4 regions of the Streptomyces sp. NPDC058457 genome follow, and region 3 is predicted to be linked to each of the others. Evidence: riboswitches for the same ligand, from Rfam matches in the RefSeq annotation. Region 3 holds a riboswitch; each other region holds the start of a gene.
What was found. Region 3 has a riboswitch for cobalamin ahead of ACFWPS_RS39710 (cobalamin biosynthesis protein). Riboswitches for the same ligand answer to the same signal wherever they lie in the genome.

Region 1 (2,177 bases), on a different contig from region 3:
GCGGCCGTCGCGCACAGCGTCAGCGCGGCCAGGAGCAGCAGCCCCGCACGGCGGACCGCGCTCACAGCTGCTGCTGCTTCCGGCGGCCGCTGAGCAGGAAGCCGATGCCGATACCGGCGACGAGACCGGTGCCGACGATCCACCACACGCTGCTGCCCGACTTCTTCTCCCCGGTGTGCTTCGCGGCGGCCGCCCGCGGGGCCGGGCCCGTCGCGTTCAGCGCCGTCACCAGGTTCGTCCCGCCGAAGTCGCGCGGGTCCGCGCCCATCGCGTGCGCGGCGAGGATCAGTTCGGCGTAGGCCGCGGGCCCGCTCTGCTCCGCCCACGGCACAGCGTGCGCCTCCAGCCAGGCGTACGGCTTCTTCGCGGGCTTCGTCCAGCCCTGCGCGGCCATGGCGACGACCGCGTCGGCGGTGTTGCCGTAGTCCGGCTGGGGCTTGGCACCGGGCAGCGCCGAGACGAGGTGGCCGGTCGTGAACATGGCGTCCCCCAGGTACGCGGCGCCGTTGCGGGCCACCTCCTCCCGGGTCAGGGCCTTGTCGGAGTCGGCGCAGACATAGCCCTGCGCCGGGGCCTTCCCGGCCGTCGTCACGAACCCCTTGCCGAGGGCCCCGAGCACCCCGGCCGCGGTCGCGTCCGCGTTGGCGGCCAGCTTCCCCTGCTTGTCCGGCTGGTAGGCGAGCGCGCCGCCACCGTCCTCGTCGCAGGGGACGGACCACTTGGCGAGGAGGTCGTACGGCGACCTGTCCGCGCTCGCGCCGGCCGCCGCGAGCGCGCCGACGACCACGCCCGTGGAGTTGGTGTCGCTGGCCGAGCCCGGGGTGTAGCCCCAGCCGCCGTCCTCGTTCTGCTGCGACTTCAGCCAGGTCACGGCCTTCTCCGCGGCATCGTCGTGCCCGCCGGCCGCCTTCAGCGCCTGTACGGCGGCGGCCGTGCTGTTCGTGTCGACCGCCACCTTGGCGTCGCAGGCCGCCGTCGGCTCGGCGCGGAACGCGGCGAACGAGCCGTTCGCGCACTGCTGCCCGGCCAGCCAGTCCACCGCCCTCGCGGCCGGGGTGACCCCCACCGCGCGCTGGGCCAGCAGGGCGAGGGACTGACGCCAGACACCGTCGAACCTGGGGTCCGAACCGCCGTACAGCCCCGACGGGAGGACCACCGACGCGGACGGCGACGGGGACGCGGTGCCGGCGGCCAGTGCGGTCGTCACGGGTGTGGCGGTACCGATGACCGCGGTGGCGGCCAGCACCCCGGCGGTGCGGCGGAGGACGGTCATGGTCGGCGGGTGCCTCTCCCTGCGGGGAGCCGGGCAGCACGGGACACCCCGGCGGCTCGGCTCCGTAAACCTCGACGGTGCCGTGCGACGGCGGGCGCCGGCGCACATGAGCCCTCAACGTCCCGGGCGCGGCGGTCCGGCTTGCCACACGGGATGTGGCTCACGGTTGCGGGTCAGCGCCGGAATTGCACCGGCTTCCCCCCGTACGGGTGATGACGACCCGGCTACCTTACCGGCCGCCCGGGGGAAGCTGAGAGGGGGCTGTGCGAGGACCGTTTCGTTATGGTCATGCCATGACGGGGAGACTGCTCGGCTCGGGGCGTTCGGCCGACGTGTACGAGATCGACGAGGCGTGGGTGCTGCGCCGGGACCGGGACGGCTGGGGGGACGCGGCCGCCGAGGGCGCGGTGATGACGTACGTACGGGAGCACGGCTACCCGGCGCCCCGGGTACGGCCGTCCGCGTCCCGTACCGAATTGGTCATGGAGCGCCTGTCCGGTCCGACCATGCTGGCGGCGCTGCTGGCGGGGGAGACGGACGCGGCGGAGGGCGGGGCGCTGCTCGCCTCGCTGCTGCGGCGACTGCACGCCGTGCCGGGCCGGGATCCGGCCGACCCGGGTGCCCGGGTCCTCCACCTCGACCTGCATCCGGACAACGATGGGGGTCCCCCCGGCTCGAACGAAGTTGAGAGCTGGGGGAGCTGACCCCCGACGGCCCTCGGGTCATCGACTGGACCAACGCAGAGGACGGGCCGCCCGGGCTCGACTGGGGTATGTCCGCGGTGATCCTCGCCCAAGTGGCTCTGGGTGCTTACCCGTTGGCGCACACGCTGCTGGCGGCCCTGCTCGCGACCCGGCCGAACTGACCGAGGAGGGGCTGGCGGAGGTGCTGCGGCGGCGGGCGG
Region 2 (2,177 bases), on a different contig from region 3:
GGTCTACCGCGCCGGGCCGGTCCTGGAGCTGGCCGCGCACTCGCAGTCACAGGTGTCGCGGCTGCGGGCGGTCGCGCTGCCGCATCTGCAGCGGCTGGTCGAGCTGGTGGCGGAGACGGCCAACCTCGCCGTCCGCACAGGCGACTCCGTCCGGTTCATCGCCAGCGTGGAGTGTGCGCGGGTGCTCCGGGTGGGGTCCCGGGAGGGGATGGTGTTCCCGGCACACCGGACCACGGGCGGACTGCTGCTGCTGGCGGACCTGCCGGAGGAGCAGCTGGCGGAGGTGTACGCGGAGGAGCGGTACCGGGACCGGCCGGCCGAGCGGCCGGACCTCGCCGGGCTGCGGCGGGAGCTGGCGCGGGTGCGGCGGGGTGGCTTCGCCGTGAACCGGGAGCGGTCGGAGCGGGGGCTGCTCGCGGTGGGGGTGCCGGTTCGGGGGGCCGACGGGAGGGTGGTGGCGGGGGTCTCGGTCTCGCTGCCGAGCGTGCGGTACGAGAAGGGCCGGCTGGGGGAGTTGGTGGCGGCCTTGGGCGGAGTGGCTCGGGGGATCGAGGGGGAGCTCGTCTAAGGGGGTGGGGGTTGTTGTGGTGTGACGGCTGCGGGCTCTCCGTGGCTGGTCGCGCTCACGCGGCGGAGCCGCACATCGACGACGCCCCGCGCCCCTTCGGGGGCGCGTTAAGCTGATCGTGCAGCTGGTTCGTCCCGTTGGCCAGACGGGACGTCGTAAGAGGGAACCCGGTGTGAGTCCGGGACTGCCCCGCAGCGGTGAGTGGGAACGACCGCCGTCATACGCACTGGATCCACCGGATCCGGGAAGCGACGGCCAGTAGGGGTCTCGTACGACTGCGTACGACTTTGTACGACGAGACGCGCCCGCGAGTCCGAAGACCTGCCAACTGCCCGTGCGCGAGCCACTCGTGCGCGGACATCCCGGTGACCTCGTGGGCGGGTCGGCGTGCACATCGGACGGACGGTCGGGTACGACCGTCGCCGTCCGGTTCGTCATCCCTTCGCGCTCTCGTCCCGTCACCGGGACCTCAGGGAATCGTCTCGCGAAGGAGATCTCCGTGACAGCCAAGTCCGCAGCCGCGGCAGCCCGGGCCACCGTGTACGGCTACCCCCGCCAGGGGCCGGCCCGGGAACTGAAGAAGGCGATCGAGAGCTACTGGCAGGGCCGGGTCACCGCCGACGCCCTGCATGCCACCGCCGCCGAACTGCGCCGCTCCACCTGGCGGCAGCTCGCCGAGGCCGGCATCCACGAGGTGCCGACCGGCGACTTCTCGTTCTACGACCACGTCCTCGACACCACCGTGATGGTCGGCGCCGTCCCCGAGCGGCACCGCGCCGCCGTCGACGCCGATGCCCTGGACGGCTACTTCGCCATGGCCCGCGGCACCCAGGACGTCGCGCCGCTGGAGATGCCGAAGTGGTTCGACACCAACTACCACTACCTGGTGCCGGAGTTGGGCCCCGACACCGTCTTCGCCACGAACTCCGCCCAGCAGGTGGGCGAGCTGCGGGAGGCGCTGGTCCTCGGACTCACCGCCCGGCCGGTGCTGGTCGGCCCGGTCACCTATCTGCTGCTGGCCAAGCCGGCGCCCGGCGTGCCCGCCGGCTTCGACCCGCTCACCCTCCTCGACCGGCTGCTCCCGGTGTACGCCGAGGTCCTCGCCGACCTGCGGGCGGCCGGCGCCGAGTGGGTGCAGCTCGACGAGCCCGCCCTGGTCCAGGACCGCACCCCGGCCGAACTGGCCGCCGTCGCCCGCGCCTACCGCGACCTGGGCGCCGGCACCGACCGGCCGAAGCTCCTGGTCGCCTCCTACTTCGACCGGCTCGGCGAGGCCCTGCCGGTGCTGGCCAAGGCTCCGGTGGAGGGGCTCGCCCTGGACTTCACCGGGGCGGCGGCCGCCAACCTGGACGCTCTGGCCGCCGTCGGCGGGCTGCCCGGCAAGCGACTGGTCGCCGGTGTCGTCAACGGCCGCAACATCTGGGTCAACGACCTGCCGGCGTCCCTCACCGTCCTCGGCACCCTGCTGGGCCTCGCCGACCGGATCGACGTCGCCGCCTCCTGCTCTCTCCTGCATGTGCCGCTGGACACGGCCGCCGAGCGGGAGATCGCACCGCAGATCCTGCGCTGGCTGGCCTTCGCGAAGCAGAAGACCGCCGAGATCGTCACT
Region 3 (2,177 bases):
CGTGGTCATACTCTCCTTGGGCTTCCTCTGCTACGCGGCTCGTGGCATCCACCTGTCGATACCAAGGCCTGTGGCGATCGCTCTGGGACTGGCCGCCACGAGCGCCGTCAGCGCGGTCGGTGTCGCTCTCGGCCGTTTCCTGCGGCGCCCGGGCCGGGGCGGGCAGGAGTGAGGTTCACAAGACGGCGGACCGGATCGAGGCCGTATCCCCAGCCCACGCCCCCGGCCAAGGCGACGACCAGCGCCACCGCCGCCCAAACGATCAGCTTGTTCCTGGTGCCGTCCGCCAAGAGCGAACTGGCCGCTCCCGCCACGCTCGCCACCAGACCGCACACCACGCAGTACCCCGCGAGGACAGGCCCGTCAGTTCGGTGTGTCCCCCGGCGTCCGATGTCGCTCCACATCTGGCTCCCCTCCCAGGTCGGTCACATCCGCTCGGCGTCACTTAAAGGGTGCGATCTGAGCCCCACGAGAAACAAGTGCCAAGGGCTGCGCGCGAGATGGATGATTGCCGAGCCTGTCGGATCCTTCGTGTCGCGGACCAGCACCACTCCCGAGACGACGGCAATCCCTACACAGGTATCGCCGTTCAACGAATGGCTGCTGATCCGCCACGCACTCGCGGACGGGCCCCCGTCGACCACACCGACCTCCTCGACTCGCGAGTTCGCGTCTCGAAGCTGTCCGCCGATGTCAGCAAACCGTAGCGTCGCCGCACGCAGCCGCACAGACCCCCCGAGGAATGGGCCGCAAACGCCCTCCGCCACTCGCCCTACCGCTCGCCGGACTCTCTTTTTCAGTCTAGAGAGACCGGACCCGGTCGGCCAATGACCAAACCGGCCTGTGTGTGGGCCTCAGCACACTCCTCCGTAGCAGGTCAACGGCAAGTTGACGGGTCTTCCAGGGGCGTGGTGGACTGCCCGAGCCATGTACGGCGGCAAGGGAGGAAGCCGGTGTGAATCCGGCGCGGTCCCGCCACTGTCACCGGGGTAGCAATCCCCGGGAGCCAGGAACTCTCACCGCCGGTCTCGTCGAGCCAGGGCGCGGACACCCTGAGTGAGGACATATCGCCATGCGCGGCTGCCGACCGAGGTTCAGTACCCGGCCCGTCCCCGACCCCGCGGCCGGCTGAGCCGATGGGTGCCGATCGCGTCTTCGCGTACGGCGCCGCCGCCGGCCTTCTCGGTGACCTGCTGCTCGGCGACCCGCGCCGGGGGCATCCGGTCGCCGTGTTCGGGCGGGCGGCCGGGGCCGTGGAGCGGGTGCTGTGGCGGGACCACCGCGGGTGGGGCGCGCTGCACACCGCTGTGTGCGCCGGTGGCGCCGTGGCGCTGGGCGCCGTCGCCCAGCGGGCCGTACGACCGTCCACCGCCGCGTCCGTCGCGCTCACCGCGGCCGCCACCTGGGCCGTCGTCGGGGGCACTTCGCTCGCCGGCGAGGCCCGCGCCGTCGGGCGGGCCCTGGAGGCGGGCGACGTCGAGGCGGCCCGGGCGCGGCTGCCGCATCTGTGCGGACGGGATCCGCAGGCCCTGGACGCCGACGGGATCGCCCGGGCGGTCGTGGAGTCCGTCGCCGAGAACACCAGCGACGCGGTCGTCGGGGCGCTGGTGTGGGGGGCCGTGGGGAGCGTGCCCGGGCTGGTGGGGTTCCGGGCTGTCAACACCCTGGACGCCATGGTGGGCCACAAGTCGGCCCGGTACCGGCGGTTCGGGTGGGCCTCCGCGCGGCTGGACGACGTGGCCGGGTGGCCGGGGGCGCGGCTGACCGCCGTGCTGGCCGCCGTGGCCGGGAGCGACCCCAAGGGAGCGGTACGGGCCTGGCGGACCGATGCCGTGAAGCATCCGAGTCCCAACGCCGGGCCCGTGGAGGCGTCGTTCGCGGGGGCGTTGGGGGTGCGGCTCGGGGGGACGCTGTCGTATGGCGGGCGGGTCGAGCATCGGCCGGTGCTGAACGGGGAGGGGCGGGCTGTGGAAGTCGCGGACATCGATCGGGCGGTGCGGTTGTCGCGGCGGGTGGGGTGGCTGGCGTTGGGGGTGAGTGCGGCGACCGCCTTGCTGCGGGGGCGGGTTGCAAAGTCCCCGGCGCTGTCGGCTGTGCCCACCCTCCCCCACGCTGGGCTGCGCTCGCGCGGGGGGACCCCCATCGCCCTGCGGGACGACCGCCCACAGCAGTTGCGG
Region 4 (2,177 bases), on a different contig from region 3:
TTGTCGCGCAGCTCCAGGAACTCCTCGATGTCGGAGTGCCAGGTCTCCAGGTAGACCGCGGCCGCGCCCTTGCGCCGGCCGCCCTGGTTCACGGCGGCGACCGAGGCGTCGAGGGTCTTCAGGAACGGCACGATGCCGTTGGAGTGCCCGTTGGTGCCGCGGATGAGGGACCCGCGGGAGCGGATGCGGCTGTACGAAAGCCCGATGCCGCCGGCGTGCTTCGAGAGCCGGGCGACCTGGTGGTAGCGGTCGTAGATGGAGTCCAGCTCGTCCTTGGGGGAGTCGAGGAGGTAGCAGGACGACATCTGGGGGTGCCGGGTGCCGGAGTTGAAGAGGGTGGGGGAGGACGGGAGGTAGTCGAGGCGGCTCATCAGGCCGTGGAGCGCGGCTACTTCGTCCACCGACCTGGCGGTGTCGTCCTCGGCGAGACCGGCGGCGACCCGGAGCAGGAAGTGCTGGGGGGTCTCGATGACCTTGCGGGTGATCGGGTGCCGGAGCAGGTACCGGCTGTGCAGGGTGCGCAGGCCGAAGTAGCCGAAGCGGTCGTCGGCGGCCGGGTCGACGAGCGTGTCGAGGCGCCGGGCGTGCAGCCGTACGAACTCGGCGGTGCGGTCGGCGATGAGCCCCTCCCGGTGCCCCACGGCGACGGACTCGGTGAAGGACGTAACGCCCTGCGAGGCGGCCTCGGCACGGACGGAGATCGTCAGCAGCCGGGCGGCGAGCCTGGAGTAGGCGGGGTCCTCGGAGATGAGACCGGCGGCGGCCTCGGTGGCCAGCTCGCGCAACTCCGCCTCGTCGGCCCGCGCCGACCGGCCGCGCAACGCGGCGGCGGCGACCCGGCCGGGGTCGGCGTCGGGGAGGTCGGCGGTCAGCTCGGTCAGGGTCCGCAGCAGCGCGGTACCGGGACCGTCGTCTGCCACGGATTCCACAGAGCTGGTCGCTGAAGCCGGTTCGGCTGGCGCGATGGTCACGTGGGGCTCTCCCTCGCTGGGCTCGGGGCCTGGCGGAGGGCAGAGGGCAGCACGAGCGCACGTGGGCACGCGTCGAGACCCCGGCCCACTCCACGAGGCCCGGACGTCAGAACGCCCTCGCCGGGTGGCTGGGCGTGCTGTCGGCAGGTCCTCGGACTGACTCCTGTGCACGAACATGCACAAGTACACCGTTGCGGGACAGTTCCGGATTCGCACCGGATTCCCCTGCGGCGACAGCGAGCATGAGCATACATCTAGTGCCGGGTTGTCGTGTCACCCCCAGATGTTGTGTCGCGGCGGTGTCAGAGTGTCAACTCGTAGGTGAGGAGAGTGATGTCGTCCAGGTGCGGCACGGGATTCCAGTCCCGGTCGGGTGTGCGGACGAAACCCAGGCGTTCGTAGATGCGGTGGGCGGTGTGCATGCTTCGCTGGGTCGACAGGACGACGGCCGTGCAGCCCTGGACGGTCCGTGCGCGGTCGATGCAGGTGCGTGCGAGGGCCTCGCCGGCGCCCTGGCCGCGGGCGGCCCGGCCGACGGCGAGCATGCGGATCTCGGCCTCTCCGGGGGTGGCGAGGTCGGCCATCGGGCCGGGGCCGGGGACGAAGGTGACACCGCCGAGGAGGGTGGTGCCGTGGACGGCGACGAGAACGGTGGCCGCGGCTGCCCGCTTTGCCACGTCCTTGAGTTCGGTGAGATACGAGTCGCTCTCGCCGAAGTCCAGGAGGCCGTCCCGGAGGTAGGCCTGGGCGGTGATTTCACCGAGGGGTTCGTACTCGGTGGGACGGGCTTCCCGGATGACGATGTCCATGCCGGTGAGTGTGTACGACCAGCGGGCCGCCGAGGGTGGAATTTCTCGGTGGCCCGCTGCGGGTTGTGGTGGGTTGCTCGCGCAGTTCCCCGCGCCCCTGACGGGGCGCTTCAGTGGGCGCTACCTGCAACGGCTGGCGGGAGTTCCACCTCCACGTCCGGGTCGCCGGCGTCTGCCGTGTAGTCCTCCGGGCTGGTCTGGTCGATGCCCTCGGGGGCCTTGAGGGCCTTGAGGGCGAAGGTCAGGACCACCGTGACCGCGACGTTCAGCACGAACGCCGTCAGGCCGATGTAGCCGATCTCGCCGATGCCGGGGATCTCCTTGGAGGAGCCGCCGAAGTGCTGCTGGGTGGGGGAGGCCACGCCGTACGCGGCGGCCGTGCCGTAGACCATGCCGA

Region 1: it holds a riboswitch for cobalamin, as region 3 does, so the genes downstream of both, ACFWPS_RS22635 (prenyltransferase/squalene oxidase repeat-containing protein) here and ACFWPS_RS39710 (cobalamin biosynthesis protein) in region 3, are expected to answer to the same signal.
Region 2: it holds a riboswitch for cobalamin, as region 3 does, so the genes downstream of both, metE (5-methyltetrahydropteroyltriglutamate--homocysteine S-methyltransferase) here and ACFWPS_RS39710 (cobalamin biosynthesis protein) in region 3, are expected to answer to the same signal.
Region 4: it holds a riboswitch for cobalamin, as region 3 does, so the genes downstream of both, ACFWPS_RS22220 (ribonucleoside-diphosphate reductase subunit alpha) here and ACFWPS_RS39710 (cobalamin biosynthesis protein) in region 3, are expected to answer to the same signal.

The regions. Positions count from the first base shown of each region.
Region 1 is NZ_JBHXLU010000028.1:4,845-7,021, reverse strand. Features, by position in the region: gene ACFWPS_RS22640 (SCO2322 family protein) at 1-65, opposite strand, end outside; gene ACFWPS_RS22635 (prenyltransferase/squalene oxidase repeat-containing protein) at 62-1,273, opposite strand; cobalamin riboswitch at 1,381-1,512, opposite strand; partial or broken gene ACFWPS_RS22630 (phosphotransferase) at 1,567-2,177, shown strand, end outside.
Region 2 is NZ_JBHXLU010000126.1:18,393-20,569, reverse strand. Features, by position in the region: gene ACFWPS_RS49620 (IclR family transcriptional regulator) at 1-568, shown strand, start outside; cobalamin riboswitch at 677-912, shown strand; gene metE (5-methyltetrahydropteroyltriglutamate--homocysteine S-methyltransferase) at 1,068-2,177, shown strand, end outside.
Region 3 is NZ_JBHXLU010000073.1:51,294-53,470, forward strand. Features, by position in the region: gene ACFWPS_RS39700 (hypothetical protein) at 1-172, shown strand, start outside; gene ACFWPS_RS39705 (DUF397 domain-containing protein) at 426-767, opposite strand; cobalamin riboswitch at 895-1,037, shown strand; partial or broken gene ACFWPS_RS39710 (cobalamin biosynthesis protein) at 1,137-2,072, shown strand.
Region 4 is NZ_JBHXLU010000027.1:24,324-26,500, reverse strand. Features, by position in the region: gene ACFWPS_RS22220 (ribonucleoside-diphosphate reductase subunit alpha) at 1-971, opposite strand, end outside; cobalamin riboswitch at 1,096-1,228, opposite strand; gene ACFWPS_RS22215 (GNAT family N-acetyltransferase) at 1,274-1,780, opposite strand; gene mctP (monocarboxylate uptake permease MctP) at 1,891-2,177, opposite strand, start outside.